DNA from 3 places in the Haloactinomyces albus genome. Region 2 is predicted to be linked to each of the others. Evidence: riboswitches for the same ligand, from Rfam matches in the RefSeq annotation. Region 2 holds a riboswitch; each other region holds the start of a gene.
What was found. Region 2 has a riboswitch for thiamine pyrophosphate ahead of thiC (phosphomethylpyrimidine synthase ThiC). Riboswitches for the same ligand answer to the same signal wherever they lie in the genome.

Region 1 (10,479 bases), 1.3 Mb from region 2:
GCCCTGGTGGAGGGTCCGGGCTTCCATCCGTTCCTGTCCGGACGGGAGAACCTGCTGCGCTGTGCCGCGATGGAACCGGCCCTGCACAGCTCCGTGCTTCGCCAAGCGGTCGACGAGGCGCTGGAGCGCGTCGGGCTCGCCGATGCCGCGAACCGCAAGTATCGGGGGTACTCCCTGGGGATGAAACAGCGTCTCGGCCTGGCCGCCGCGCTGCTGGTTCCCCGCGATCTGGTCGTGCTCGACGAGCCGACCAACGGCCTGGACCCGGCCGGGACCAAGGAGATCCGACGCATCATCGCCGAGCTCCACGCCGCGGGCACGACCGTTCTGGTGTCCTCCCACCTGCTTGCCGAGGTCGAGGCCACCTGCACGCACGCGGCGGTGTTGCACAAGGGCTCCCTCGTCGCGCAAGGTGCGCTCACCGCGCTGCTGGAAGCGGGCGGCCCGAACCTTCTCGTGTCCACGGCGGACAACACAGCGGGCTTGGAAGCCCTGCGTGGAGTCGGAATCGCCGCGCGGGAGGAGAACGGAAATCTGCGCGTGGAACTGACCGATGTGGATTCCCCAGAAGTGATCGCCGCACTGGTGCAGGCGGGTGTCGGAGTGTACGAGGCACGCCGTGGCCGGGCCGGTCTCGAGGACATCTTCGCCCGGCTCACCGAGGAGGAATCGTGACCACGACCACGACGGCGCCCACTGGGGCGGCCACGGGGGCGGCTGCTCCGCCTGCCCGAAGCGCGGCACCACTCGGGCGGGTTCTGCTCGCCGAACTGCGGTGGATACTACGACGCCCCCGCAACCTGCTCGCCCTGCTCGGATTGGCCGCTCTTCCGGTACTGATCGGCACGGTCATCGCCCTCACCGGCGGGCCCTCGCCCGGCGACGGGCCGCCGCTGCTGGCCTCGGTGGCGGGAAACGGGCTGGTGCTGCCGATCGTCACGCTGATGCTGACGCAGAATCTGCTGCTGCCGCTGGTCTCCGCGATGGTGGCGGCCGATGCACTGGCCGGAGAGTCCTCGCACGGCACCCTGCGTGGATTGTTGCTGGCACCGGTGAGCCGCGTGCGACTGGTGTGGGTCAAGGCCACCGGGGTGCTGGTGATGACGGTGCTGGCGGTGACCGTGATCGCCGTCAGCGGGGTGCTCACCGGGCTGGTGGTCGTCGGCAGCGACGGCCTGGTGACGCTGTCCGGCACGACACTGCCGCTCGGGGAGGCCCTCGGGCGCGTGGCGCTGGCCGTCGGCTGGTGCTCGGTCCAGATGGTCGCCATCGGCGCCATCGCGCTGGCGATCTCGTCGTTGACCGATCATCCACTGGTCGTGCTCGCCGTGACCCTGGGAACGCTGATCGTGTTCGGGGTGCTGGCCGCGATCCCGTCCCTGGAATGGCTGCAACCCTTCCTCGTCACCACCGGCTGGTACTCCATCGCGGACTTCCTGCGCGATCCGATCGCCACCGGCGACCTGCTCACCAGCCTCTGGCGCGCGGGGTGCTACATCCTGGTCGGCGTGTCGGCCACGATCGCCCGCATGGCCACCAAGGACCTCTGAGGCCGGAGGATTGTCGGTGGGGCGTGTCATACTGCGCCGGTCATCGCCAACGCAGTGTGACCACATCACCACGAGGAGAGGATCGTCATGCCTTTTATGGTCCGGCCCGTCACCGACGAACGCGACGGCCTGCTCGCATTCCTGGAGAAACAGCGCAACGCCCTGCGGGCCGCTGTGCACGGCCTGACCGAGGAACAAGCCGTACGGACTTCGACCGCGAGCGCACTGAGCCTCGCAGCGCTGCTCAAGCACGCGGCACGAACGGAGCGGCGATGGGTCGTGGTGCTGATCGCCCAGCGCGCACTGCCCGAGCTGTGGCCGATGCGGGATCCGGACGCCGATTTCCGCATCGACCCGGGTGAGACGTCGGCGAGCTTGCTCGACACGTACGCGGCAGTGACCGAGGAGACCGAGTCGATCGTGCACGAGGTCACCGACCTCGGAACACCGTTGCCGCTTCCCGCGGACGCACCACCGGTCCCCGGTTCCGAGAACTGGTCGGCACGGTGGGTACTGCTGCATCTGATCGAGGAAACCGCACGGCACGCCGGGCACGCCGACATCATCCGCGAGTCGCTGGACGGAGCAAGCGCGTTTTCGCTGATGCAAGCCACGGAAGAAGCACTGAGCGAGACAGGGTGATCCCATGGGGAAAACTTCGACTCAGCCGCGCCTTCCCCGCACCGTCTCCAGACCGAGAAACTCCGCGACCTCCTCGTCGACAGGGTACTGCCGGAGCCGTTCGGGCGTGTCGACCTGCAGTATCCGCCCGTGTGTCATCACCGCGACGCGATCGGCCAGGGTGAACGCCTCGTCGTGATCGTGGGTCACGACGATCGCGGTGGTGCTCCGGTCGGCCAGCAGCTCGGCCAGGTCGACGGCGAGCTGCTCCCGCAGCCTTCGGTCCAGCGCCGCGAGCGGCTCGTCCAGCAGCAGCAACCGGGGATCGGCGGCCAGCGCACGGGCCAGCGCGACCCGCTGCGCCTCGCCACCGGACAGTTCCGTCACCGACCGCCGCTGGTATCCGGAGAGACCGACGAGGTCCAGTAGCTCGGCGACCCGCTCGGTGCGGCGAGCCCGGCCGACCGACCGCATACGCAGGCCGAATTCGACATTGCCCGCCACATCACGGTGGGGGAACAACTGCCCGTCCTGGAATACCATGCCGAACCCGCGCCGATGCACCGGGACACGGTCGAGATCGGCACCGTTCCAGGTGATCTCACCGGCCGAGGGGCGCTCCAGTCCCGCTACCGCGCGCAGCAGCGTCGACTTGCCGCACCCGGACGGCCCGAGCAGTCCGAGCACCTCGCCATCGGCGGCCGACAGGTCCACACCGGACACGGCCGTCAAGGGCCCGAACCGGACGGACAGATCGCGCACTTCCAAGCCCACTAGAACTCTCCCACCGTCTCGGTACGCACTCGCATGCGCTCGATGACGAGCACGGCGAGCGCGGTGACCAGCATCAACAGGGCACATGCGGCGTAGGCCATCTGAAGGTTCAGCTCGCCGGGCCGCGCGAGCAACCGGGCGATCACCACCGGCAGGGTCGGCGCCTCGGGTCTGGCCAGGAAACTGGTGGCGCCGAACTCACCGAGAGCGACGACGAACCCGAATCCGGCTGCGGCCAGCACGGCCCGCGCAGCCAACGGGGCATCGATCTCCCACCTCACCCGCCACGGGCTCGCACCGAGCGTTGCCGCGGCCTCCCGCAGCCTCCCGTCGATCGACCGCAGCACCGGCAGCACCATGCGGATGACCAGCGGGGTCACCAACAGTGCCTGCGCGAACGGCACGAGCAGTGGCGAGGTGCGCAGGTCACCGGGCAGTGTGTCCAAGGTGATCAGGTAGCCGAAACCGACCGTCACCGCCGAGACTCCCAGCGGCAGCATCAGGGCCGCATCCATCATCTCCGCCGCGACACGGCGCCGGAGCCCGACCAGCACAATGGAGGCGAGGATACCCAGCAGCAGCGCCATCCAGGTCGCGTCGGCCGCCGTACGCAGGGAGTTCCAGGCGGCCTCCCAACCCGATACCGCGAGCGTGCCGTTGTCCCCGCTCCCGGCCAGGGCCCGATAGCCCGCCAGACTCCAGCCGTCACGGGTGGACACCGAGCGGGCGAGGAGACCCGCGATGGGGACCAGCAATCCCAGTACCACCAGGACCGCTGCTCCCACCACGCACCATTCCGCCCCCTGGGGTCGCCGCGCGGTGTCGCCTGCGCTGCGCAACCGCAGCGCCGCCTCCCGGCGCCGCCGCGCCACCGCGGCGATCACCAGCGCAGCCAGCACCGCCGCGAGTTGCAGCAACGACAGTGCCGCCGCCCCGGACAGGTCGAGCAGGCGCACGGTACGCAGGTAGATCTCGGTTTCCAGGGTCCGGTAGGTGCCGCCACCGAGGACGAGCACGACACCGAAACTGGTGGAGCAGAACAGGAACACGATCGCCATCGCCGATCCCAGGGCGGGCCGCAGTGCGGGCAGGGTCACCGAGATGAACGCCCGCAGGCGGGACGCCCCGAGCGAGCGGGCGGCGTCCTCGGTGCGTCGATCGAGATGCGTCCACAGTCCTCCCACGGTCCGGGCCACGACCGAGACATTGAAGAACGCGTTGGCCAGCACGATCCCCAGCAGGCCGGAAGCACCGCCGCCGCCCTCGGCACCGAGAAGCGCGCGGAACGCCATCCCCACCACGAGCGTCGGCAGTACGAACGGGACCGTGACCACCGCGCGCAGCAGTGTCTTTCCGGGCACCGCGACGCGTGCCAGCACATAGGCCACCGGCATACCGGCCAACAGCGCCAGCACCGTCGACACGGCAGCCTGCCCCAGGGTGAAGGCGACGAGATCCCAGGTCCGGGCGCTGGTGAGCACCTCGGCCACACCACCGTCGAGCCCGAGCCCGATGATCGCCACGACCGGCCAGGCGAAAAACAACCCCAGAAACCCCAGGACAGCGGTCGCGGCCATCCCCAGGGCGATGGAGTACTTCCGATGCCCGGACGAACCGGAGCGGGGACCGGCTCCGTTGGCCGAGGTGGTCCTCGGCGGCACGTTTTTCGACGGCGCGGTTTTCCCGAGAACCGCCACCGTCAGCCCCGAACCAGGGTGCGCCACTGCTGCACCCAGCGCTGCCGGTTCCGCTCGATCCGGTCGGGGCTCATCTCGGCCGGCCGCTGCGGCCGGGGAGCCACTTTCTGCCAGCTCTCCGGCAGTGCCACTCCCCGCACCACCGGATAGACGTACATCTGCTCGGAGACCTGTGCCTGGAACCGCCGCGAAACCAGGAAATCCATCACCGCGCGTGCCGCCTCGGGATGTTCGGCTCCCGCCAGTACCCCGGCGTACTCGACCTGCCGATAGCAGGTGTCGAGCAGTGCTCGGGTGCGCGAGGTGCCATCCGGTCGCACCTCGGCGGCGGGTGAGGACGCGTAGGACAGCACGATCGGGCGCGAGCCCCGGCCTGCGGACCCGGAGAAGTCCTGGTTGTACGCCTGCTGCCACCCGGAGGTGATTCGCACGTCGTTGGCGACCAGACCGCGCCAGTACTCCTTCCAACCGGACTCGCCGAACGTGGTGATGGTGTTGAGCAGGAACGCCAGTCCCGGCGAGGACGTCGCCGGGCTCGGGACGGCGAGCAGTCCCCGGTAGCGCGGTTCGGTCAGGTCGCGCAGGCTCGTCGGCTCGGGGATCCGGTGCTCGGCGAACCACCGGGTGTCGATGTTGACGCACACGTCGCCGGCATCGATGGGAGTCAGCCGGTTACCGGAACCAATCGAGTAGCGCTGGGGGATCTTCTTCGCCCCGGCGGGCTCGTAGGGCACGAAGACACCCTCGTCCAGCGCCCGCGAGGCGAAGGTCGAATCGATGCCGTAGGCGACATCGCCGATCGGGTTCGCCTTGGTCAACACCAGCTTGTTGGTCAGCGCGCCCGCATCACCACGGCGCTGGATCGTCACCTCGATTCCGGAACGGCGCTCGAAGTTCGCCAGCGTCTCGTCGGCGACGGCGAACGAGTCGTGGGTCACCAGGGTGACCGTGCGCGTGCCCTGCTCACTGCCCTGGGCACCGATGAGAGAGCAGCCTGCGGTGAGTGCGGCCACGACGACCACACCCGCGAGCCGAGCCGAACGGCGCAGCAAACGGTTCAACGATCCTCCCGAGATCATGCCACGCGTGCGCACGTCGAGCTGATCGCAGCGCCTCCCTGCGCCGGCATGATCCGGTTCAGGTGGACGGTCGAGGGCTCCTGCACCCTCCTCTCAGCCCAGCACACTGGACTCCCGTGGCGACCGCGAGTCTAGTGCACTGTCAACCGTTCATTCGACCGTCACGCTCTTGGCCAGGTTGCGCGGCTTGTCGACATTCCGTCCCAGTGCGGTGGCCAGGTGATACGCGAACAGCTGGAGCGGGACCGTGAACAGGATCGGATCGAGTTCCGGCTCACCACGCGGAAGCCGGATCACCGTCTCGGCGAGACCTTCCGGCAGGTCCGCGTTCGTGATCGCGATGACCGGGCCGTTCCTGGCCCTGATCTGCTCGATCGTGCCGATGTTCTTGGCCAGCAGCTCGTCGTCGGGGACGATCACCACCGAAGGCATGGTGTGATCGATCAGCGCCAGCGGCCCGTGCTTGAGCTCGGCCGCCTCGTAGGCTTCGGCGTGGACGTAGGAGATCTCCTTGAGCTTCTGGGCGCCCTCACGAGCGACCGGCCAGCCACGGACCCGTCCCACGAAGAACATGTGCTCGGTACCGGCATAGCGCTCGGCGGCTGCGATTGCCTGCTCTTCCGCTGCCAGGACGTCCGTGATTCGATCGGGAATCGCCGCGAGCGCAGCCACGAGCCGCCTGCCGTGCGCCATCGAAAGATCGCGTACCCGGCCGAGCAGCAGCGCCAACAGCGCGAAGGACAGGGACATGTTCGTGACGGCCTTGGTCGAGGCCACGGACACTTCCGGCCCCGCATGGAGGAAGACGCCGCTGCCGCATTCCCTGGCGATGGCACTGCCGACCGCGTTGACCAGGCCGACCACCTGACCGCCCTTGCGCTTGAGCTCCTGGACGGCCGCGAGCGTGTCCAGGGTTTCACCGGACTGGCTGACGGCGACGTAGAGCGTGCCCTCCTCGATGACGGGATTGCGGTAGCGGAACTCCGAGGCCGGTTCGGCGTCGGCGGGCAGCCGGGCCAGTTCCTCGACGAGGTTGGCACCGAGCTGTCCCGCGTAGTAGGCCGATCCGCAGCCGAGGAACTTCACCCGTCGGACAGCGCGCAGTTCCCGGGCATCCAGGCCGAGACCGTCGAGGCGTGCCGTGGCGAACCGCTCGTCGAGTCGCCCACGCAGTGCACGGTGACCGGCCCTGGTCTGGTCGTGGATCTCCTTGCGCATGAAATCGGGGAAGCCGTTCAGCTGGTAGTCCTCGTCGGCCAGGTCGACGGCCGCCGGGACCTTGTCCGTGGGGTCGGCCTGCATGGTGCTGGTTCGGTAGGCATCGGCGCTGATGGTGGCGAGCTCACCGTCATCCAGGTGGACCATGCGGTTGGTGTGCCGCACCAGTGCGGCCATATCGGAGGTGGCGAACATCTCACCGTCGCCGATGCCGAGCACGATCGGACTCCCGTTGCGGGCCACCACCAGTTCACGCGGATTGCGGGCATCGAGCACGAGCAACCCGTAGGTTCCCTCGACGCGCTGCAGAACGGCGCGGACCGCGTCCTCCAGTGATGCGCCACCGGCATCCACCGTCGCAGCGATCAGGTGGGCCAGGATCTCGGTGTCGGTGTCCGAGGCGAGCTGCACGCCGTCGTCGATCAACTTTTTCCGGAGTGGTTCCGCGTTCTCGAGGACTCCGTTGTGCACGACGGCGATGCGTCCGCCGGGGTCCACATGGGGATGAGCGTTGAGATCGCTCGGCTCTCCGTGTGTGGCCCACCGCGTGTGCGCGAGACCCACCGTCCCCGTGGTGTTCTTGCCGAGCCGGTCCCGCAGGTCCTGCACACATCCGGCGGTTTTGGTGACCCGCAGGCGGCCTCGCCGGGCCACCGCCAATCCGGCCGAGTCGTAGCCCCGGTACTCCAGCCGGTGCAGGCCCTCGATGAGGATCGGAGTACTTTCCCGGCTGCCGACATAACCGACGATTCCGCACATGGCTATCCCTTTCCGCTCGGCTCAGCCGTAGACGATGCGCCGGAGGCGGCGTTCGGACAGCTCCGGCGGAGCAACCGGGCGTTGTGCGAGCTCCGCGGTGATCGCCGTCCATACCTCGGCGTTCCTGTAGCCGCGCCGCTGCAGCTCGGCGTGCCTGCGCCGCACGTATTGCTCGGTGGTTTCGTCGAAGTACGCGATGACATCGGCGGCGACGCGAGCCGCAGTGGATGGCGGCAGTCCGGTGGATTCGGCCACGTGACGGACCAACTCGGCCGGGACCCACTGGTTCATGGCTTCGAAGACTGGCAGCGGCCACGTTCAAAGGCAATATTCCTGCCCGATATCGGGCAGGAATCGGTACGGGGCGACCCTCACTCGATTTTTGCAGTTTCGCGCGAAACTGCATTTTTTGCTCGGGCGAGGCTACGGTGACGTCAGGGTTTGCGGCCGACGGCACCGACGATGCAGTGCGACACCGAATCCAACTGCTTGAGCCGCGGGCCGTCCGGCCACCAGTCGGCGCACAACGTCAGGCCGGGCTCGACGAGCTCGAGGCCGGGGAACATCCCCTCGATCCGGGCGCGGGTACGGAACACCCCGGTTCCCATCGGGCTGTGCAGGAAGGTCTCCTCCATCCGGCGGGCGAGATCGCTGTACTCATCGGTCTCGGGATCGAAGAAGTGGCTCAGCGCCACATAGGACCCCGAGGGCAGGGCATCGATGTACTCGCGCATGATGTCGGCCGGGCTGCGCTCGCCGTCGTAGTGATGCAACGTGCCGAGCTGGAACAGTGCGATCGGCTCGGAGAAGTCGAGGTGTTTGCGTACGACCTCGTCCTCGAGGACCTCGCGGGGCTCGAAGATCTCGGCCGCGGTGAAGTGGGTCTGATCGTTCTCCTCGAGCAGCGCCCGCCCGTGCGCGAGCACCACGGGATCGTTGTCGACGTACACCACGCGCGCATCCGGTTGCAGTCGCTGGGCGACCTGGTGGGTGTTCTCCGCGGTCGGCAGCCCCGATCCACAGTCGAGGAACTGGGCCACGCCGGTCTGGCTGGCGATGAAACGAGTGACACGGATCAAAAAGTCCCGATTGTCCCAGGCGAGAGTAGCTGCTTCCGGCGCAACCCGCTGAACTCGCCGGAAGACCTCACGATCGACCTCATAGTTGTCCTTGCCGTGCAGAAACGCGTCGTAGACCCTGGCGATGCTCGCCTTGGTGGTGTCGATGTGGACGGGGGCCGCCTCGTCGGTCGGGAAGTTGCTAGCGGGCATCGGGGCCTCTCAAGGCGTTAAGGTACGGGTATTGATCACGGCGCACTGAGCGTAGGTCCCCAAACGCGAACGGTAAATGCGACTGTGGCAATTCGTCGCGGACCACCGCGATAGCAGGCAATGATCGAACCTCGTCCGGTACTGGACCGGCGCAGTACGGACCCGCGTGACCGCAGCACGCACGGGAGGAGCAGCAATGGCCACGGTTGGTTCCCCTGACTCGGCCGATGGCGGCCAAGCCGATGCGCACAGCGGCGGCCCCACAGCTCGGCGCATCGTACTGGGCGCACAACTACGCCGACTCCGGGAGGCGGCCGAGATCTCCCGAGCCGACGCCGGCTACTCCATCCGCGCTTCGGGGTCGAAGATCAGCAGGATCGAACTCGGCCGGGTGAGCTTCAAGGAACGCGACGTCAGCGACCTGCTGACCATGTACGGGGTGACCGACGCCGGTGAGCGCGAAGGATTTCTCGACATGGTCAAACGCTCCAACGAGCCCGGCTGGTGGCACCGCTACACCGATCTGATGCCCGAGTGGTTCCAGGACTACGTCGGTTTGGAGGAGTCGGTCTCGCGGATTCAGACCTACGAGCTGCAATTCGTTCCGGGCCTGATGCAGACCGAGGACTACGCGCGGGCGGTCGCCGGCCACGGTCGCCCGGAGCTGGCAGGCGAGGATGTTCAGCGCCGCGTCGCCCTGCGCATGCACCGCCAGAAACTACTCGCTCGACCGGGTGCACCGCGCCTGTGGGCGGTGATCGACGAGTCCGTGCTGCATCGACCGATCGGGGGACGGCAGGTGATGCGGGCCCAGATCGAACAACTGCTGGAGATCACCAAGCTGCCCCATGTCACGCTTCAGGTCGTGCCGTACCGGCTCAGCGGATACGCGGCAGAAGGCGCGTTCAGCCTGCTGCGATTCACCGAGTCCGAATTGCCCGACCTGGTCTACATCGAACACCTCTCCGGGGCTCTCTACCTGGAGAAGCCGGAGGAGATCGAGCTGTACAGCAGGGTGCTCGATCGGTTGGCGGTGGATGCCGAGACTCCCGAGCAGACCCGGCAGTTGCTCACCAAGATGCGCGCCGAATTCTGACAACTCCGACATCTCCGACATCGGTTCCGGCGCCGAATCGAGGACCTGCCCGTTTTCGTCCACGCCGACACTTCTGCCGCAGCTGCCATTTCCGGTTGCCCGGCTGTCCGTTCCGCAACAGCCGAAAGTCCCACAAACGGGTTCATCTGTGCAAGTGCACGTGCAGTTGCTGTGATCCATGTTATATTCATCCGCACGGTCAAATGCACGTGCATATGCATCCGGCAGATCGTCGAGAAGGTGACAACCATGGCGGACGAAATTCGCAGTAGCACGTCGGCTTCGCTGCTCGCCGGAGCGGCGTGGCGCAAGAGCACACGCAGCGGCGCGATCGGTAATTGCGTGGAGATCGCCTCCCTCGGCGGCGACGAGATCGCGATGCGCAACTCACGTCATCCCGATGGCCCCGCGCTG
Region 2 (10,479 bases):
CGCACGGCGCGTGCAGGAAACGATCAACCGCGCGACGACCATCGCCGGTGGCGGCGGTTCCTGCGTCCTGCTGATCACCGACATCGACGAGCTGCTCCCGAGCACCGATCCGCCGCCGCTGGCGACCGTCGTGCTCGACACGCTACGCGCGGCCGTCACCACCTCGGGCCTGGCGATCGTCGTCACCAGTGCCAGACCACAGGCGCTCGATCCGCGCCTGCGCGAGCCCGAACTCGTGGAACGGGAACTGACCATCGCCCTGCCCGACACCGGCGTCCGCACCGATCTCCTCCGCGTGTTGCTGCGTCATGCACCACTGGCTCCGGATGTCGAACTCGGCGACCTCGCCGAACGCACACCGGGATTCGTCGCCGCCGACCTGGTCGCACTGTGCCGCGAGTCGGCCGTGCAGGCAGCGCTGCGCCATCGGAGCAGCCCCGACAAGGCGGGAGCGGACAGCACCGAGCCACGCGTGCACCACCAGGACTTCCTACAGGCGCTGAGCTCCGTGCGCCCCATCTCCATGTCCGCATCGGACACCTTGCAGACCGGTGGGCTCACACTCGACGACGTCGGTGACATGGTCGACGTCAAGCAATCCCTCGCCGAAACCGTGCTGTGGCCGCTGCAGTATCCGGACTCCTTCACTCGGCTCGGTGTCGAGCCGCCGCGCGGGGTGCTGCTCCACGGCCCGCCCGGCTGCGGGAAGACCTTCCTCGTACGCGCACTGGCAGGCAGCGGAAGGCTCAACGTGTTCTCGGTCAAAGGGGCCGAACTCATGGACAAGTGGGTCGGAGAATCCGAGCGCGCGGTGCGGGAACTGTTCCTGCGGGCCGCCAACGCGGCACCCGCACTGGTGTTTCTCGACGAGGTGGACGCACTGGCTCCCAGACGGGGTCAGTCCTCGGACTCCGGAGTGGGCGATCGGGTCGTGGCAGCGCTGCTGACCGAACTCGACGGTGTGGAGCCCAGGCACGATGTCGTCGTACTCGGCGCCACCAACCGTCCCGAACTGGTGGATCCCGCGCTGCTGCGGCCGGGCAGGTTGGAGCGCCCGGTTTCGGTACCGCCACCGGATGCGGCAGCACGTGGGGAGATCCTGCGAGCAGCGAGCGCGAACACCCCATTGGCATCCGATGTGGACCTGGATGAACTCGCCGCCTCCCTGGAGGGGTATTCGGCGGCGGACTGCACCGCACTCATCCGCGAGGCGGCATTGAGCGCCATGCGGGAATCACTGACCGCTTCCGAGGTATCGGCCGCCCACGTGGAAACCGCCCGAGCCACCGTCCGGCCCTCCCTGGACCCCGCGCAGATCACCGCCTTCGAGTCCTACCGGAACCGGTAACCACTGCGACGGTGCCTACGGGCGTCTCGGTACCCCTCCATCGCCAGGAGGCCGAGCAGCGTATCGGACCGGGATCGGTTACCGGTGGCCGGCCACCGGAGTGGGTCACCGGGGGTCGATCACCGGGGGTCGGTCACTTGCCGGGCTCGGCGCCGTCGTAGTTCTTGGTGACGATGACGATGATGCCGGGACTGGCGTCGGTGATCCCGTCGAAACGCGGTTCGGTCCGCGCACCGAACCGCGCGCCGATGGCCTCGGCCTGCTGCTGCTCGGCTGTGCCCGGCCGGTAGTAGATGGTGGTGGTGGGGATCCGGCCACTGGAGTAGTTGCCGATCTCGGAGACCGTGTAGCCCGCCTGCCGAAAATCCTCGGCTGCGCGATGGGCGAGCCCGCTGATCATGCTGTTGTTGTAGATGCGGACCGCGATGCGGCGATCGCTGCCCGCACCCGCCGTGTTCCGGCCCGGCGCGTCCGGGGCCGGAGCAACCTGCCCCGGCTTTCCGGGGGCCGGTACTGCTGTGCTCCGCCCGCCATTCGGCGATGCTCCCGGTGTCCCCGGCTTCCCGCCCGGAGACCGTGTCTGCGATGTCCGCTCCGGGGATGGTGCCGCGGACGGCTCGGGCACCGCAGGGGACGCGCCGGACGCCGGAGTCGCCGCGGTGGGCGAAGGCGGCGGAGTGGAGGACGTCGACTGCGCGACACTGTGTGTCCCGCCGGAGACGACGGTGGCGACGCCGAACACCGCTGCGAGAACGCCCAAGCCGATCAGTACGAAACCGACGAGCTTGGTCGCGGACGGTCCGACCGGTGGTTCTCCGGAAGTCATCGGGTCTCGGCTCCCCTCGTCTCGGTCTCCCGCCGAGAAGAGCTCCGCTGCGGAAATGGCCGGTATGCCGGTTCGCTTCCGATCGGATACGCGGGTTCGGCATCCGCGTGGCCGTCCCGGTCCCGACGCAGACGCTTGATCAGCATGGGATCCGCCCGGAGCGCTTCCGGCCTGTCCACCAACGCAGCAAGAACCTCGTAGTAGCGGGACACGGGCATATCGAACAGCTCACGGATCGCTCGTTCCTTGGCCCCGGACCGCTTCCACCATTGCCGTTCGAAGGCCAGAATGCTCCACTCCCGCGAACTCAGGGAACGCGCCCGCTGCCCCTCGGAGGTCGGCTCGGACGGCTGCGGCTCGTCCGGCACGGTCGGCTCGCTGATCCGCTCGATCGGCTCGGTGATCGGATCGGCGAGCTTCAGATGCCGAGGCGGCGCCGGTTCGGGCTCGCTCCGACGCTGCTCGACGATGCGCGCCATGTGCTCGCACTGCCGGGCGATCTCCTGCGCAGTCAACATCTGGGCAGCGTCCATGCGACTCCTCGCCTCGCGATCGGGGCACCCGCGTTCGCAGGAATCACACTCGTGTGAGTCCTGACCTCCATTACACCATGTCATGATCCACGGTGTGTGCATCTCACGCCGTGCAAGCCACATTCCGTTGTGTTGATCATCCGGCGATCTCGCCGGACCCCACGGGTGCACAGGAGGCCGTTCCCGCACTACCGGGGCGATACAGTGCGGTACATGGCCGTGCACTCGATCCGCATCGCCGGTGATCCGGTACTGCACACTCCGACGCGCCCGGTGGTGGCTTTCGACGACGAACTGCAAACCCTGATCGACGACATGGTCGAGACCATGAAAGCGGCGAACGGGGTCGGGCTGGCTGCCAACCAGATCGGCGTGGACCTGCGCGTCTTCGTTTACGACTGCCCGGACGACGAAGGCACCTACCACCAGGGGGTGGTCGTGAACCCGGTGCTGGAGACCTCCGAGGTTCCGCAGGGCATGCCCGATCCCGAGGAGGACTGGGAAGGATGCCTGTCGGTACCCGGGGAGAGCTATCCGACAGGGCGTGCGGAGTGGGCGAAGGTGACGGGAGCCGACAGGAACGGGAATCCGATCGAGGTGGAAGGCACCGGATATCTCGCCCGCTGCCTGCAGCACGAGACCGACCATCTGGACGGGTATCTCTACCTGAGCCGATTGATCGGCCGCAACGCACGGGCGGCGAAGAAGATGGTCAAGCGCAACGGCTGGGGCGTACCGGGCCTGTCCTGGAACCCCGCCGAGGAAAGCGATCCGTTCGCCGAGGAATGATGCCGGACCACGGCCGTCGGAACTCGCCGGTGTCCAGGCTCGGACCGAAGGGCTCCGGCAGGTCATCAGCCCAGCGGAACACCCGACTTCCGTCCGGGGAGTGAAGACCACTTGGCAAGAGGCACCGAATATGGCTAGCCTCATACCCGACAACGAAATCTGCGGGAGCTCGCACCGGAAGCGGGCTGAGAGGGCGGCTGAGTCGACAGGGGCTCGGGGCCGCCGACCGCCTGAACCTGACCGGGTAATACCGGCGTAGGGAGTGAAAAGTCATGGCCGACGTGTCTCCGGCGCTGTCCGATTCCGACGCTTTTTCGTCCAATGGTGACCAGTCCGGCGGAAACAATGCCGGGGTCACCACGGGAGCCATCCGCGGCTCGCGGAAGGTCCACCACACCACCGAGTCCGGCCTGAAGGTGCCTGCACGCCGCATCGAGCTGTCCAATGGTGAGCACCTCGACGTCTACGACACCTCGGGTCCCTACACCGATGAAGCAGCCCATGTGGACGTCCACAGTGGCCTGCATCCGCTGCGCACCGGCTGGACCGACGGTCGGGAGCACCGCACTCAACTCGGTTGGGCGAAGTCCGGCGTGGTCACCCGCGAGATGGAGTTCATCGCCGCCCGCGAGAACGTCAGTCCGGAATTCGTGCGCGACGAGGTCGCCCGCGGGCGCGCGGTGATTCCCGCCAACCGGTGCCACCCGGAAAGCGAGCCGATGATCATCGGCAAGAATTTCCTGGTCAAGGTCAACGCCAACATCGGCAACTCCGCCGTGACCTCCTCGATCGAAGAGGAGGTGGAGAAGATGGTGTGGGCAGGCCGCTGGGGCGCGGACACGATCATGGACCTGTCCACCGGCAAGCGCATCCACGAAACCCGCGAGTCGATCCTGCGCAATTCCCCCGTACCGATCGGCACGGTGCCGATCTACCAGGCGATGGAGAAGGTCGACGGCGATCCGGCGAAGCTGACCTGGGAAATCTACCGGGACACCGTGATCGAGCAGTGCGAGCAGGGTGTGGACTACATGACCGTGCACGCGGGAGTGCTGCTGCGCTATGTGCCGTTGACCGCGCAGCGCGTCACCGGCATCGTCTCGCGCGGCGGTTCGATCATGGCCGCCTGGTGCCTGGCCCACCACCGGGAAAGCTTCCTCTACACGCACTATTCCGAGCTGTGCGAGATTCTGCGGCACTACGATGTGACGTTCTCGCTCGGCGACGGGCTGCGTCCCGGTTCCATCGCCGATGCCAACGACCGTGCCCAGTTCGCCGAATTGGAAACACTCGGCGAACTCACCCACATCGCCCGCGAGCACGACGTGCAGGTCATGATCGAGGGTCCCGGGCACGTGCCGATGGACAAGATCACCGAGAACGTGCGCCGGGAAGAGGAGCTCTGCGGCGAGGCGCCGTTCTACACGCTCGGGCCGCTGGCCACCGATATCGCACCCGCCTACGATCACATCACCTCGGCCATCGGTGCGGCCAACATCGCACAGGCCGGGACGGCAATGCTGTGCTATGTCACGCCGAAGGAGCACCTCGGGCTGCCCAACCGCGATGACGTCAAGACCGGTGTGATCACCTACAAGATCGCCGCGCACTCCGCCGACCTCGCCAAGGGACATCCGCGAGCGCAGGAACGCGATGACGCCCTCTCGAAAGCGCGGTTCGAGTTCCGCTGGCACGACCAGTTCAATCTCGCACTGGATCCGGACACCGCCCAGTCGTTCCACGACGAGACGTTGCCCGCCGAACCGGCCAAGACCGCGCACTTCTGCTCCATGTGCGGACCGAAGTTCTGCTCGATGAAGATCACTCAGGACGTGCGCGACTATGCCGAGAAGCACGGTCTGACCAGTGTCGAGGCGATCGAGGCCGGGATGCGTGAGAAGTCCGAGGAGTTCACGGAGGAGGGTGGACGGGTTTACCTGCCCGTCGCCGATTGACCGGCGGCGCGCGTGCGGAGCCGGTGCGCTCGTGGCAGAGGCCGGGCACTTCGGGTGCTGTGGTTGTGCGCGAAACTGCAGCACCACACCCGGTGACCGGTGAGGAACGATGCGGTGAACCCGTAGCATGAACGCGATGCAGAACGAGCAGGCAAGCACGCCGCAGCGACCGTACGTGCCGGTCGAAGCCGGTGCTCACGAAGTGCGGCCCGCCAACGATACTGCGCCCCCCACGGCATTGACGATCGCCGGGTCGGATTCCGGGGGCAGCGCCGGTATGCACGCGGACCTGCGCACGTTCTTCTCCTGCGGCGTGCACGGGATGACCGCCGTGACAGCGGTGACCGTGCAGAACACCGTCGGGGTCAACGGCATTGTCGAGATCCCGCCGGAGACGGTCGCCGCACAGATCGAGGCGGTCGCAGGCGATATCGGGGTGAACGCCGCGAAGACCGGGATGCTGGCATCGACAGGATGCATCGAGGCCGTGGTGGCGGCGTGCGACTCCCAGGGCATCGGCCGTGGTGGTCGCGCGCCGTTCATCGTCGATCCGGTCGCTGCCTCCCGGAGCGGGGAACCACTGCTGCAGCCGGACGCGCTGGACGCCTTGCGCAACGAGGCGTTCCCCCGCGCGAGTCTCGTGACCCCGAACCTCGACGAGATACGGCTGCTGACCGGCATCGACGTCCGTACCCGCGCGGAGCTGTGGGACGCGGCCAAGGCGATGTACGACTTCGGGCCCGAGTGGGTGCTCGTCAAAAGCGGGCATCTTCCGGACGATCCCGAGTGCGTCGACCTGCTTTTCGACGGTAGCGAGGCGACACCACTGCCCGGGCCTCGCTACTCCACCGTGCACACGCACGGCGCCGGTGACGCATTCGCTTCGGCGATCACCGCCGCACTTGCCAGGGGTGCATCGATGCCCGATGCGGTCCGGCAGGGCAAGCGGTTCGTGACACGCTCTGTGGAGCACGCGTATCCGCTCGGTTCCGGTGTCGGCCCGGTATCGACATTCTGGCGCATCAGTCCGCGCTCGATCTAGAAACCGGTGCTTCGTCGCCCGAACCGGGTCCTCCACCGACCGAAGAAGCCACCGTACTCGGCACCCGGTTCAGTCGGTGCTCGGCAGGCCGTGCTCCGGCCGAAAGGAGCACTCGTACAGGTGATTCTCGTCCCCTCGCCGTAACCCCTGGCGTACTCGACGTCGACATACGGCGTGAAGCGTCCGCGTATCCCCTCCCGCACCTCCGCCGGGACGGGGCAAGCCGCGCGCTCCGCCGAGGGAGTCATGACAGCGTCGGGAACGGTCGAAGGCATAGCTGGATCAGTATTGAAACGAGTACGAGAGCGACTGGCCACGGAAGCGGGGGCACCCGACCCACGGCAGCACCAGTACGCCACCGTGGTCGTGCTCGCCGTCGTCGCCGCGAGCACGGTCGGATGGGCGTTCGGCCTGGCCGCACCCACCCTCCTCGCCGGGCTGACAACCGCTTTCGCGCTCGTCGGTGCCGGTGGGCAATCGCTGCGCGCGGACCTGCACCGGTTCTCGTGGTTCGTCCCCGCCCTGGTGCTGGTCATGACCGGTGGTCCGCTGCTGATGCACGTTCCGCTCCTGGCCGGCCTCCTGGTCTCGGCTGTGGTGTTCGGCGCGGGCATGCTGCCCGCGATGGGGGAACGCAGCCGTATCGCCGGGCAGACGTTCGCCGCCGCCACACTCATGTCCACCACCACCGGTATCGGCTCGAACCAGCCCGCACTCGTGCTGTTCGGTGCTGCGGTGACGGGGGCGCTGTTCGCGCTGCTGCTGCGTGTCGTGATCGGACTCGGTGATCCCACTCGATCGACCCGGGCCGTGGTGGCCAGTACACTCACCGAGCCGGGCCCCGGGGTCATCGAGCACGCGGCACTGGCCTGGCGAGGTGACAACGCAGCAGGTACCTGGCTCGAACAGGTCCTGGCAGGAGCGGCACGGTTCCGCGCCGCCAGGGAAACCATGCTGGCCCAGGCCCAGCGGGTCGACCACGCCGGAGCCGAACGACTGCGCCGGATCGTCGCCGAGGCCGACGTGGTCGCCGCCGAACTCGCCAAGGCCGTCCGCGCCAGCGCCTGTATCGGACTGCCGTCACTCGCTCGCGTGGATCCGGCCGAATCCGTCCTCCGCCGCGACGGCAGCCAGGACATGCCCGATGCCGCGCGCGGTATCAACGAGGGACTCGATCGCATCCGCGCTGCCGTGATCGAACGCGATGTGACCATGGCCCCGCGTGTTCGGGGTGGGCGGCTCCGGTCTGCCCGAGCTGCGGTCCGGGCACACCTGTCGTTGCGTTCTTCGCTGTTCCGGCACGCCCTGCGCTGCACGCTCGCGGTCGGCGCGGGCATGGTCATCGTGCTGCTCCTGCAGGACCCGTCGGTGTCCACGTTGCTACTGAGCCTGTACGTGGTACTCCAGCCTGCCGCCAGGGACAGCATGACGGGCGCTCTGGAACGCACCGGTGGGGTCGTGCTGGGCGTGGCCGCACTGGCGATCCTGATCACTCTGCTACCGGGTGCCTTCCTGCTCGTCCCCGTGGCGATCACGACGATGTTGCTCCGAGCTGAACTGCTGCGCTCCGACTACAGAATCCTGCTGGGGTCGCTGATCGCCGTCACGGTCGTGACCCAGGCGATGATGCTGCAACGATCCCTGATCGACGCGGCGATCGGTTTCGCAGCCAACACCGCCATCGGCGCCGCCATCGCCCTGATCATCGGCTACATCGGTTACCTGGTCCTGCCCGGCAGTCTCGTGCCCGACGTTGCCGGAACGGTCCGAGCCACCGTCCGGTCGATCTCGGAGTTGCTGCACGGTGTCCGGGACACCGATCGCGGTGCCGACCTGTGGCAGCGGCTGCGGCCTGCGAACATCCTGGCGTTGCGCCGCACCCAGGACCTGCTGGGAATGCCCGCACTGCTGGACGGGACAGGAGATACTCCCGACGATGCGCGTCCCACGCGCGCTGCGGCTGTGGCGCTGGAGGCTCTGCGGCAGGACCTCGCAATCCTGGCGTCGCAGCCTGCGGAGGAACAAGCAATCGCCATGCCCGCGTTACGTGCGGTGGACGATTTGCTCGGCGGACGCACCGTGACGGAGGTTCCGGACATCCCCGATGGCGGTGCCCCGGCAACGGAGCTCCTGGCGAGTTCGTTGTTGGAGAATGCCCTGCACGCGCGCGTAGCCATCGATGAGACGCTCGGCTACGACGACCCGTGGAAGAGCTACACCCTCTCGTTCGTGCGCACCGAACACCTGCGTATCCAGTGACGTTGGACGATTTCGCGAGAAATTGCCCGACGTCACTCCATCGGGCGTCCCGGGCTGGAGGCCTGCGCCCAGTAGCGACGGGGAATGCGCCCGGCCTGCGCAGCCAACCGCCCGGCCTCACAGGCCGAGCGCATCGCAGCGGCCATCCGTACCGGGTCCTGTGCGCGGGTCACGGCCGTGGCCAGCAACACCGCATCGCACCCGAGCTCCATCGCCAGTGCCGCATCCGAGGCCGTGCCGATTCCCGCATCGAGCACGATCGGCACCGAAGCACGGGAAGCGATCATGTCGATGTTGTGCGGGTTGCGGATTCCCAGTCCGGTTCCGATCGGTGATCCGAGAGGCATGACGGCAGCACAGCCGGTCTCCTCCAGACGCAACGCGAGCACCGGATCGTCGTTGGTGTAGGCGAGTACGACGAAGCCCTGATCCACGAGTTGCTCGGCCGCGTCCAGCAACTCCACCGGGTCGGGCAACAGGGTGTCCTCATCGGCCACCACTTCCAGCTTGACCCAGTTGGTACCCAGCGCCTCCCGCGCCATCTGCGCCGTCAGCACCGCCTCGGCCGCCGTGCGGCAACCCGCGGTGTTGGGCAACGCCTCGATCCCGATTCGACCCAGCAGATCGAGCACACCACTGCCACCGCCGACGTCGGCACGGCGCATCGCCACCGTCGTCAGTTCCGTTCCGGAAGCCAGCAGTGCGCTTTCCAGAGTCGAGAGGTTCGCGGCACCTCCCGTCCCCATGATCACCCGTGAGTCGAACTTGCGTCCGGCGATCACCAGTGGATCGTCCATTCCTCAACCTCCCTGTACCGCGGTGAGGATCTCGATACCGGTTTGCGGTTCCAGCGGCGTGGCCGGCCAGCTGTCCCGGGCAACGACGGTGCCGTTGACGGCCACGGCCACCCCGCTGTCCGGTACCCCGAAGTCCTTCAAGGCATCGGCCAGCGTGGTGCCCTCGGCGAACTCGCGCGGCTGTCCGTTGATCACGATGTGCATTGCTGTCCTCCCAAGCGCGATGGATCCGCAGCTTTTGCCTCGGCAGGCAACGCACTGCCACACACCAGCCCGACCACGGCTTCCGCCGTGACGGGGGCGAGCAGAAATCCGTTGCGATGATGTCCGGTCGCGGCCACGACGCCGGGTGCCACCCAGCCGAGCAGGGGAAGATTGTCCTCGGTGCTCGGCCGCAGCCCCGCTGTGCTCTCGACCAATGCGTATTCCGCGATGCCCGGCACGAACCGTTCTGCGTCGGCCAACAGGTTCCGCACGCCACCGACAGTGACCTCGGTGTCGAACCCGGCCTCGTACTGGGTGGCACCGATGACGATCCCGTCCGCACGCGGCACCAGGTACACCTGCCGTCCGTGTACCGGCCCTCGTATGGTCCGCCGCGGTGGCGGGATCGATGTTGCTCGAGACCTCAGACGCAGGATCTCCCCCTTGACGGGCCGGATGGCGCCCCGCAACGCCGGATGCAGTTCCTCCGCATGCGCACCCGTGGCGATCACCACGACATCGCAGTGCACTGCCGAGTCGGCCCCAGTCGAGTCGGCGAGCTCGACCACTCCAGAGCGGACACCGCGAGCAGCGGCACGGACGAACTCCACCCCTGCCGATTCGGCGGCGGCACGAAGCGCTTCGAGGGTGATCCGGTTGTCGACCGCGAGATCACCCGGCACCTCCAGTCCCCCTCGGACACCGGGGCCGAGCGAGGGCTCCAGC
Region 3 (10,479 bases), 520 kb from region 2:
GACCGTGCCCGCGCTGGCCGGTTTCCTGCTCGACACCCTGCGGGAGTGGGGCGTCTCCCCCGAACAAGTGGGCTTCGTCGAGGGAATCCCGCGAGTCGACCGCGAGGTGTTCATGCTGGTCGAGCACGCCCTTCCCGGTGCGCGCTTCTACCCCTTCTCCGAGATCATGGACAACGGCTTGCCCGCCGCCGCAGGCCAGCGGTGGTTGTCCACTCGGTTCCACATGCATCTGATGGCCGCCGCCGCGGGTGCCCGGGGTGTCGCGGTGTCGATCAATTCCGGGTACTACACCAACAAGCACCGATCGTTGATCGATCGGGGCTCGGGCTGGGGACTCAGCGAAGGATTACAGGTTCCGGCGATGCCGAGCGAGGGTGGTTTCATCCCGAGCATCCTGCAGGACCTGCAGGAAGGCAAGGCCGCACTCGCGCGAAGGATCTACGGGAACTGACCGCGACTCATTTCCACCAGCGGTGAAAATGATGCACGGGTCCGTGCCCGTGGCCGACGTCGAGCCGGTCGGCTGCCCGTAATGCGTCGCCGAGGTATGCCTTGGCCTCCCGGACGGCACTCGCCCATTCCTGGCGCTGCGGGCGCAGAGCAGCAATCGAGGCGGCGAGCGTGCAGCCAGTGCCGTGGTTGTTGGTGGTCACGACACGCTCCTCGCTCAGCAGTTCGGTCGAGCCGTCGCCATACAGCGCATCCACACTCGACTCGCCTGCCAGATGGCCGCCCTTGAGCAGAATCCGCTTGGCTCCCAGCCCGGCCAGACGCTCGGCCTGCGCCCGCATTCCGTCGATCTCGGTGACCTCGGCCGTTCCCAGCAGGTCGGCGGCCTCCGGCAGGTTGGGAGTGATCAGATCCACCCGAGGCAGCAGTTGTTCGCGGAGCACACGCACGGCCTCGGTGGCCAGCAGACGATCACCGCTCTTGGCGACCATGACGGGGTCCAGAACGACATGCGGCGGGGCGTAGTCGTCCAGAAACCTCACCACCGCCCGGATCACCTCGGCATTGGCCAGCATGCCGATCTTGACGGCGTCCACGCGAACATCGTCGAGCAAGGTCACCAGCTGCGCTGTGACGAATTCCGCGGGGATCTCGTGCACCTGCGCCACACCGGTGGTGGTCTGCGCGACCAGTGCCGTGGCCACCGACATCCCATAAGCACCGTGCGCGGAAAACGACTTGAGGTCGGCCTGCACACCGGCGCCGCCGCTGGGGTCGGTTCCGGCGATGGTCAGGACGTTGGGGATCGTCCTGGTGCCCGACCGGGTTTGCGTCTCGTTCACGACGTCCCTTCGCTAGTGCGAGCTAGTTCAGGTTCGACGGGTCTCTTCTCAGCCCGAGCAACCGTGTGCAACGCACTGCGTGAAACGCACCGTGCGAAGCGCATCGGGCGGTCGGGCACCCCGCGTCACGCGGATCAACCTAGCAAGGACGGTCAAGTGCCGGGAAGGGCTACTCGATCGGATCGACCGGGCCACCGGGCCACCGGGCATTCGCACCCGGCAGAACGGCGCTGCACGCGAATGGCGTTACGCACTGCGACGATTGTTCCCACAAATTCCCTCGGACGGGCCATATACAGGGTGATCCCAGCGTCCGAAACTGAGCAGGGCCGGATTCCGAGCTCATGGGCTTCCGGCCGCCGTACAAGCCAGGGGGTATGGTCGGTGTTTCTCGATCGCGAACACGTCTGGTGGATCGTTCCTGCTGGTCAGCAGCTCAGGCACGCCATCACCAACCACCCCGGATCGCGCCCCGCGGGCGACCTCGTCACCGCCCTGTGCTCGGCCATGGTGAAGCTGCCCTACGAGACCTGGCCTGCCTCCCGGGAACCCGCGAGCCGTCGCATCACGGCTCGCTGCCCGAACTGCCAGACCGAGGTGGCCGACCGGCAGGAGACGGTCGAAGGACTCATCGTCAGCACCTGGGACAGTTGACCCGGGCTTATCGCACTGTGTTCAGTGCAGGCCACCGGATGATCGAAGCGGCAGCGAGCGAAGTCACAGCACGGACTTCCGGACCGCGTAGTGAGGGAACCCTCACGAGCGGATTAGAGTTGGGGTAATGAACAGTACGACCGACACCCCCTCCTCCGTTCGCTCCGGGCGGAGCGCCCCGGCCGACCCCGCAGCGCTGTGGTCCCCGCTGGCCGGGCTCACCGACGCGGCTGCGAATATTTCGACCGGGTCCGACACCGTCGCCATCACGCGCGGATTCGACCGGCACGGACGCCAGCGAGCGAAGGCGCTGAGCGAGTTGCTCGGTGAGCGAGGTGTCGCTGCCGTCGAGGTGACTCCGGCACCGGACAGCGAGCAGCTCCTCGCGGACACCGAGGTCGCCGCGGTGGTCAACCTGGTCGGCGCGGGGGCGTGGCAACCGTACCGGCTCGCGGCCAAGACCCGTGCCCCTGTTCTCACTCCCCAGCCCACCGCAGGAGAGCCCGAGGGAGAGGTCACGCGCGACGTCATCGGCATGTCCGGCACCGACGCCGCGCGCGATGTCGCACTCACCCGCGTCGCCGTGCTTCCCGAGAACCCCGAGAATGCGGACGAGGGCAGCATCACGATCACTCGTGACGGCGAGCCGCTGTCGATTCCCGGCGGCCAGGTGGCGATCACACTGCACGAGCAGCGTCTGCACGTTCACCTGCAGGGGCCCGAGTTCGCCGCCCAGGACTTCTCCGCACGGGAAATCACCGTCGAAACCTCCGGTGGACCGCACCGACTCGTCCGGGACGAGTTGCCCATTGCCGACTTCGAGGGCGTTCTGGCCTTCACGAGTGAGCCGCGAGGACTGACCGTCCGCCCGATCTGAGGCAGGCTCGAGGCAAGCCCGGTGCCGAGGTAAGCCTCCGGGGGAGGGACGTGGCCACACGGCGGTGGCCACTCCGAACGCCGTTTTACAGGCGCCGGCGGGTGACACGGTTGATCCCGGTTGTGGCTCCCGCGGCGCCGACCCCGGCAAGAGCCAGCGCCAGCGGTGACAGTGTCCCGGGAAACAGGGCGTTGACCAAGGCCCACCATCCGATCAGAAGCGTCACGCAGGCGAGCAGGCCTGCGGTAAGAGCAAGCAACGGTCGGTGACGCGGAAGTTTCCGGAGAGCCCGGCGAGCGTGTGGCGGCAGTCGCCACACCGTCGCCGATACCGGCAGGGCGACGATCAGCACGAGCAGCAGACCGAACAGCGAAGCCGACCGGTCCGGACGCGGTTCGAGCCCCAGAAGCAACCCCACTACACCGACGGCCAACATCAGCAATACCCGGTGAAGCACGCGCCACAATCGTGCGTCGAAACCGCCCACACAACCGAGTCTCCCAGCCCGGAACAACGAAAATCACCGTCCATCTCATTGCCCCGAATGAGCTGTTCCGGGCATGATCTACTCACCAGTAGCCTCAAGAGAGGGGGACACGTGGCGACCGATTCTCCGAAACGGGCATCGTGCGGGACCCGCGCCTCGACCAGGGCTGCCGACCGGATTGCGTCCTGGTGCCTGCGCAGGGCCCCGGAATTGCTCAACGTGGGCACACTGGCGCGACAAGGTGTCCTCCGGCCGATGCGGCCGGACAAGCTGATACGCATTCTGCTCGCATGGCGGCGATGGGGGATCACGCCGCCGATGGGCTATGCCGTCGGCGCCATCCGCCATCCCGACCGCCCGGCGATCATCGATGAGCGGGGCGCACTCAGCTTCGCCGAGGTGGAGCAGCGCACCACCCGGTTGGCGCACGGCCTGCGCGAGCGCGGCCCCAGCGGCGACACGCGGGTGGGAATCCTGTGCCGCAACCACCACGGGATGGTGGAAACGGTCATCGCGTGCTCCAAGATCGGGACCGATGCCGTTCTGATCAACACCGGTTTGAGCGCACAGCAGATAAGCGATGTTGTCACCGAGCAGAACATCGGACTCCTGGTCGTGGACAACGAATTCCTCGAACACGTCACCGCTCTCACCGACACCCAGATGGTGCTGGCATGGACCGAGGGCACCACCAGGCACGCCACCCTGGAACACCTCATCGGCAATTCATCGGCACGGCCACTCCCCCGCCCCTCGCGACACAGCCGGATGATCGTGCTCACCTCCGGCACAACCGGCCCTCCGAAAGGGGCGCGTCGCCCGGACCCACCGGGACTGGCACCGGCCGCCACCGTGCTCTCCCGAATGCCGCTGCGCAGCGGGGAGCGGATGCTGATCTGTGCTCCGCTGTTTCACACCTGGGGAATCGCGGGCTTTCAGCTCGGCATCGTGCTCGGTGCCACTCTCGTACTGCGCCGCAAGTTCGAACCCCAACAGGCTCTGGCCGCGATCCAGCGGCACCGCTGCACCTCCGTGTTCGCCGTGCCCGTGATGCTCCAGCGGATACTCGAGCTCCCGGCCGACGTGCGCACTCCCTACGACCACCGCTCGCTGCGGGTGGTCGCCTGTAGCGGCTCGGCACTGTCCGCGGACCTCGCGAAGAACTTTCAACGCGAATTCGGCCGGGTCCTGTACAACTTCTACGGATCCACCGAAGCCTCATGGGTGAGCATCGCCACCCCGCACGATCTGTGGCAGGCACCGGGAACGGCAGGCACCGCGCCACGTGGAACGAAGCTACGCCTGCTCGACAGCGACAACGAGCCCGTGCCCACCGGCGGTACCGGACGGATCTTCGTCGGCAACGACATGCTCTTCGAGGGCTACACCAACGGATACGACAAGGAGCTGCACGACGGACTCATGCCCACCGGCGACCTCGGTCGCCTCGACTCGGCCGGGCGCCTGTTCGTCGCAGGCCGCGCGGACGACATGATCGTTTCAGGGGGCGAGAACGTCTATCCGCAGGAAACCGAAGACGCCATCGCCTCGCTGCCCGAGGTCACGGAAGTGGCGGTGACGGGAGTGGCGGACGCGGAATACGGTCAGCGCCTCGCCGCGTTCGTCGTCACCCCTGAGGGCAGCGGTCTCGACGCGGAAACGCTGCGGGCACGTGTTCGTCCGAAGTTGTCGCAGTTCGCCCGACCCCGCGACGTGGTGTTCCTGGACCGGCTTCCCCGCAACGCCACCGGCAAGGTCGTTCCGCGTGAGCTTCCCGACAGCACCGGGTCCGACTCCCCGGTTCGACACGGTCGGTAATCAACCGGGTACGCACGTCCACACACACCGGCAACCGGGCAATCACCCGCCGTGGCGCGTTAGGCTCACGCGGGTGAACGACCGCCTAGTGTGGATCGACTGCGAAATGACCGGTCTGGATCTCGGCTCCGACGCCCTGGTCGAGATCGCGGCCTTGGTCACCGATGCCGATCTGAACATCCTCGGGGAGGGCGTGGACATCGTCATCCACGCCGACGACGACACCTTGGCCGGCATGCCTGAGGTGGTGCGTGAGATGCACGAACGATCCGGGCTCACCGATGAGGTCCGCAACTCGGCGGTGAGCCTCGCAGACGCGGAACAGCAGGTGCTCGACTACCTGCGTCGTCATCTGCCCGATGGGCGTTCCGCTCCCCTGGCCGGGAATTCGATCGCCACCGACCGTGGTTTCATCGCCCGCGACATGCCCGCCCTCGACGCCTACCTGCATTACCGCATGGTCGACGTCTCCTCCATCAAGGAACTGTGCCGCCGGTGGTTTCCTCGGGTCTACTACGCGCAGCCGGAGAAGGGGTTGGCGCACCGGGCGCTGGCCGACGTACGCGAATCCATCCGCGAGCTCGCCTATTACCGGCGTACCGCGTTCGTCCCCCAGCCCGGCCCCAGCAGCGAGGAGGCGCAAGCGGTCGCCACCGAGCTGCTCGAAGGTGCCGCCGAAGTCGGCGGCACGGAGAAGGCCCGCGAGGCAACCGAGGAGTAGCAGGGCTGCACCGGACGACACGGCCGAGCACCGACGACGCCAGACCACAGCGGTCACGAGGTCCGGGGAAGAACCGGAACAGAGGGCACGACAACGCAGGTCACCGCGTCGGCCCAACCCCGGTGAGAACTCCTCCGCCCCGTCTTGCCCAGCAGCAATGCTCGCTACCGTTCATTTCTCGCGGTTCTTCTCCGGACCCCGTGCTGGTTACGCGGTTTGGCCGCCGTCGACGACCATGGCGTGGCCGGTGGCGAAGCCACCCTCGTCGGAGCACAACCACAGCACGGCCGCGGCGATCTCCTCGGGCTTGCCCGGGCGGCCGATCGGCTCTTGGGCGATCACGTTCTCCCGGCCTTCGCGCATGTCGCCGGTGAGCCGCCCGATCATTGCGGTGTCGATGATCCCGGGGCAGATCGCGTTGATGCGGATGCCTGCGGAGGCGTAGTCCAGGGCTGCGGACTTGGTGATCCCGATGACGCCGTGCTTGGTCGCGGCGTAGGCGGCTTGCCCGGCAAAGCCCTTCACCCCGGCGCCGGCGGAGGTGTTCACGACCGCGCCGCCGCCGTGGGCGAGCATCACCGGGATCTCGTGTCGCATGCTGAGGAACACTCCGCGCAGTTGACCGCGACGAGCCGGTCCCACTCGTCCTCGGTGATCTCGGCCGCCTGCTCCAGCGGCAGGGTGAGGTCGAAGACCTTGCCGGGGTCGATCTCGCGGTTGAAGATCAGCTCGATCAACTGGGGCAGGAACCGGCGCACCGGGGCGTGACCGCCGTGCAGGTGCACCTGGGAGAAGAACAGTTCCTCACCCGGCAACCGCACGTCGTGGGTGATACCGACGTAGCCGACGTGTCCGCCCAGGCGGGTGGCGCGGATGGCCTGCATCATCGCCTCCTGGATACCGACCGCCCCGATGAGGCCGTGCGCCCCGAGTCCACCGGTGAGCTCCTCGACGACGCCGACATACTCGTGCCCCATCGGCCTCGGGCCGTCGACGTGCTCAACACCGCGGTAGGGCCACAGGTCCGAGCCGCAGACACACACCGCGGACGGGCGGAGGCTCGCATCCACGGGGTGCAGGATCGTCGGAACCTCTCGGTCCTCCCCCGGACATCCCCGGGGCGTGCAGCACAGCACCACGCACGTTGTCTCTCCTCACGTCACTCCTGGATTGGCTCTCGGTCGAGCCGGAAGGTCGATTCGGTGCCCACTTTCGAGGCAGGCTGCGCACGCGAGTGCGCAGCGCACGCACCTGTTCGACTTGGCCCGGGTGGCCAACGCCACCACCCGGGCACGTCACAAGCCCAGCAACAGGTCACGCCGAGTGTCCAACGCGTCCTCGCCGGCATGACCACCATGCCGGCGTTCGTGCAGAACAGGCGCCTGGACATGGGGGCGCCGTCAACCGGCTCGGCCGCGCCCCGTACTCACCCGTGTTCGAAAATCCGGCACGAGCGGCCAACTTTGCCCGGTCTGCCTTCTTCAGCCCGCACGCGAACGAGTTCTCTCCCGACTGGAACAGCGCGGCGAACACCACGGTGGCCCATGCTGCGCACTTCGGCTGGTCGCCCGCTCTTCGCCCCTGATCGAAGCAGAGCCGTGATCGAATGCCGGGTACCGGTCATCGGAGCCACAACAACCGACCCCCGTGAAAGCGCTCGACGGCGGACGCTAGGATGGTCAACGTCGTTCGGAACGGCCACGTTCCGAACAGCCGTGGTGGGTGTAGCTCAGTCGGTAGAGCACTGGGTTGTGGTCCCAGGAGTCGCGGGTTCGAATCCCGTCACTCACCCCACTGAAAGCGGCCCTGGTCCGGCATCGGATCAGGGCCGCTTTGCTGTGCGGGGTGTTCAGAGGCTCCGGCGGCTCACGGTTCGCGTGATCACTCAGTTCTCGGCTTCGTCGCGGAACAGCCTGCCCAGGTCGGCCGCCATCCGCAGTGCGCGCCGCGCCCACTCCGGTGCTGCCCCACCCAGACCGCACGCAGGTGTCGGCATGCTGCGCTCGGCCAGCATCCGGCGATGGAAACCCAGTCGCGCGGCCATCTCCTGCGCGGGCCGTGCGAGATCCCGAACCGTGGGCTCCCGCGTGGGTGCCACGTTCGGCACCAGCCCAAGCAGGAGGGTGAGATCCTCCTCCCAGGCTTCGCCCAGTTCGTCGGCCAGTGTCGCCGACATCGAATCGAGGCCGGTGGCATCCAGTGCGATCGCACCGGCGCCCGCGCGGCGCAACAGGCCCACCGGAGGCCGCGACGCACAGCAGTGCACCACGACCGGACTCCCGGTGGCCGCGCCGAGCCGGTCGATCACCTCGGACAGGAGCCGCTGCACCTCGGGCTCGGGAACGGCGGGCACATGGCCGTATCCGGAGGGAGTGGGCAGGCCACCGTGCAGCACCGCGGGAAGGGTCGGTTCGTCGAGCTGGACGAGCACGCGCGCACCCGTCCGCGCCGACACCTGGCCGGCATGCTCGATGAGGCCCTCGATCAGCGATTCGGTGAAGTCCCGCAGCGCCCCGTGGTCGGTCAGCACCCGGTGCCCGCGCTCCAGCTCGATTCCTCCGGACAGCGTCCACGGCCCGGCGGCCTGCACCTTGACGGTGTGCAGCGGCCCCTCGGTCTCGGAGATCGTCTGGAGGGCATCGAGGTCCCAGCGCAGCAGGTCGACGGCGCGTCGTTGATCGCGGCCCGCACGCGCGGCGACCCGATACCCCGAAGGGACGACTTCAACAGGGAGATCGAGCAGCAGACCCGCCGCACGTCCCAACAGGTCCGCACCGACGCCCCGCTCAGGCAGCTCCGGAAGTGGCGTCAGGCCGGGAAGTTCCCCGGCGACGAGACGGGTCGTCTCATACGGGTCGGTTCCGGGCATCGAACCGATCGCGGTCGCGGTACCGGGCGTCCAGGGTGTTTCGGTCACGTGGTCATTGTCGCAGGCACCGCACTCAGCGGGTGGCGGAGATCTTGGCGCTGCCGAGAACGAGATCCCCCTCGGCTTCGGGGTGGTACAGCACCACGGATTGGCCGGGCGCGACCCCCTTCATCTCCTCCCGCAGCCGTACCCGCACGGTGCCGTCGGCGACCTCGGCGACGGCCTCGGCGGTTTCGCCGTGGGCGCGGATCTGGACGGCGCACTCGGTCGGTCCGCTCAGGGGTTGTTCGGACGGCCAGATCGGGCGAGTGGCATCGATTTCCGTGACACCCAGGTGATCGGCGTTGCCCACCTTGACGTCGCCCGAAACCGGCTCCAGCGACAGCACGTAGCGCGGGCGGCCATCCGGCGCGGGTGCGTCGATGCCCAACCCCTTGCGCTGGCCGACCGTGAACCCGTGCACCCCGCTGTGCTCGCCGAGCACAGCGCCGCTGTCGGCGTCGACCAGGTTGCCCGGCCGCTCGCCCAGCTTGGATTCCAGGAACTTTTTGGTGTCGCCGTCGGGGATGAAACAGATGTCGTGGCTGTCGGGCTTCTGCGCCACAGCCAGATCCCGTTCGTCCGCCTCGGCACGCACCTCGGTCTTCAGCGAGTCCCCGAGCGGGAACATCGCGTGCCGCAACTGCTCGGCGGTCAACGATGCCAGCACATAAGACTGGTCCTTGCTGTCGTCTCGGCTGCGGCGCAGGACCGGCGTCTCGTCGACGAGGGACAACCGCGCGTAGTGACCGGTGCACACCGCATCGAAGCCCAGCGCGATCGCCTTGTCCAGCAGGGCCTCGAACTTGATCTTCTCGTTGCAGGTCATGCACGGGTTCGGGGTGCGCCCGGCCGCGTACTCCCCGACGAAGGAGTCGATGACCTCCTCGGTGAACCGCTCGGCGAAGTCCCACACGTAGAAGGGGATCCCCAGAATGTCGGCCGCGCGACGGGCGTCCCGGGAGTCCTCGACGGTGCAGCAACCGCGCGCACCGGTGCGCAGGGTTCCCGGCTTCGCCGACAGCGCCAGGTGTACCCCTGTCACCTCATGGCCCGCCGCCACCGCCCGGGCCGCTGCGACGGCGGAATCCACTCCGCCGCTCATTGCTGCGAGTACTCGCACGCTCACACCTCCGTCGGGGCTGTCGTCGGACCGGCCTTGCGCAGACCGGACAGTCCGGCACTGCGTGCCCGCTGCACCGCCGGGCCGATCGCCTCGGTCAGTGCCTGCACATCCGCGGACGTCGAATTGTGTCCCAGTGAGAACCGCAACGACCCTCGCGCCGCCTGCGCATCGGCTCCCATCGCCAGGAGCACATGGCTGGGTTCGGCCACCCCGGCAGTGCAGGCCGAGCCGGTCGAACACTCGATTCCCTTGGCATCCAGCAACATCAGCAGGCTGTCCCCCTCACAGCCGGGAAATGTGAAGTGGGCATTGCCCGCCAACCGCACATACTCGTCCGTTCCGGGATCGGTTCCGGGATCACCGTTGAGAGTCGCATCCGGCACCGCCGCGCGTACGCCACTGATCAACTCGTCCCGCAACCGACTCAACTCGCCGATGTGCCGTGTTCTGGTCTCCACCGCCTCACGCACGGCGCTGGCCAACCCGAGCACGCCCGGTGTGTCGAGCGTACCGGAGCGCACGTCACGTTCCTGGCCACCACCGTGCAGGACCGGCGTGCACTCCACGTCCCGGGACAGCACCAGCACGCCCACACC

Region 1: it holds a riboswitch for thiamine pyrophosphate, as region 2 does, so the genes downstream of both, JOF55_RS14820 (thiamine ABC transporter substrate-binding protein) here and thiC (phosphomethylpyrimidine synthase ThiC) in region 2, are expected to answer to the same signal.
Region 3: it holds a riboswitch for thiamine pyrophosphate, as region 2 does, so the genes downstream of both, thiD (bifunctional hydroxymethylpyrimidine kinase/phosphomethylpyrimidine kinase) here and thiC (phosphomethylpyrimidine synthase ThiC) in region 2, are expected to answer to the same signal.

What each region holds. Positions count from the first base shown of each region.
Region 1 covers NZ_JAVDXW010000001.1:3,126,098-3,136,576, reverse strand. Annotated here, with positions in the region: gene JOF55_RS14845 (ABC transporter ATP-binding protein) at 1-675, shown strand, start outside; gene JOF55_RS14840 (ABC transporter permease) at 672-1,550, shown strand; gene JOF55_RS14835 (DinB family protein) at 1,638-2,192, shown strand; partial or broken gene JOF55_RS14830 (ABC transporter ATP-binding protein) at 2,232-2,945, opposite strand; gene JOF55_RS14825 (ABC transporter permease) at 2,945-4,522, opposite strand; gene JOF55_RS14820 (thiamine ABC transporter substrate-binding protein) at 4,645-5,703, opposite strand; TPP riboswitch at 5,740-5,849, opposite strand; gene glmS (glutamine--fructose-6-phosphate transaminase (isomerizing)) at 5,872-7,698, opposite strand; gene JOF55_RS14810 (hypothetical protein) at 7,720-7,989, opposite strand; gene JOF55_RS14805 (SAM-dependent methyltransferase) at 8,133-8,969, opposite strand; gene JOF55_RS14800 (Sco1979 family transcriptional regulator) at 9,166-10,065, shown strand; gene JOF55_RS14795 (DUF397 domain-containing protein) at 10,315-10,479, shown strand, end outside.
Region 2 covers NZ_JAVDXW010000001.1:1,847,224-1,857,702, forward strand. Annotated here, with positions in the region: gene JOF55_RS08630 (AAA family ATPase) at 1-1,348, shown strand, start outside; gene JOF55_RS08635 (LytR C-terminal domain-containing protein) at 1,482-2,174, opposite strand; gene JOF55_RS08640 (DUF3263 domain-containing protein) at 2,171-2,707, opposite strand; gene JOF55_RS08645 (peptide deformylase) at 2,921-3,496, shown strand; TPP riboswitch at 3,648-3,776, shown strand; gene thiC (phosphomethylpyrimidine synthase ThiC) at 3,769-5,451, shown strand; gene thiD (bifunctional hydroxymethylpyrimidine kinase/phosphomethylpyrimidine kinase) at 5,588-6,493, shown strand; gene JOF55_RS08660 (FUSC family protein) at 6,782-8,752, shown strand; gene JOF55_RS08665 (thiazole synthase) at 8,785-9,549, opposite strand; gene thiS (sulfur carrier protein ThiS) at 9,553-9,753, opposite strand; gene thiO (glycine oxidase ThiO) at 9,741-10,479, opposite strand, start outside.
Region 3 covers NZ_JAVDXW010000001.1:1,324,616-1,335,094, forward strand. Annotated here, with positions in the region: gene JOF55_RS06180 (polysaccharide pyruvyl transferase family protein) at 1-451, shown strand, start outside; gene thiD (bifunctional hydroxymethylpyrimidine kinase/phosphomethylpyrimidine kinase) at 459-1,292, opposite strand; TPP riboswitch at 1,280-1,425, opposite strand; gene JOF55_RS06190 (hypothetical protein) at 1,677-1,946, shown strand; gene JOF55_RS06195 (hypothetical protein) at 2,074-2,823, shown strand; gene JOF55_RS06200 (hypothetical protein) at 2,909-3,310, opposite strand; gene JOF55_RS06205 (AMP-binding protein) at 3,566-5,128, shown strand; gene orn (oligoribonuclease) at 5,202-5,849, shown strand; partial or broken gene JOF55_RS06215 (SDR family oxidoreductase) at 6,057-6,511, opposite strand; partial or broken gene JOF55_RS06220 (alcohol dehydrogenase catalytic domain-containing protein) at 6,506-6,992, opposite strand; tRNA gene JOF55_RS06225 (tRNA-His) at 7,568-7,643, shown strand; gene JOF55_RS06230 (uroporphyrinogen decarboxylase/cobalamine-independent methonine synthase family protein) at 7,735-8,766, opposite strand; gene mnmA (tRNA 2-thiouridine(34) synthase MnmA) at 8,792-9,880, opposite strand; gene JOF55_RS06240 (cysteine desulfurase family protein) at 9,883-10,479, opposite strand, start outside.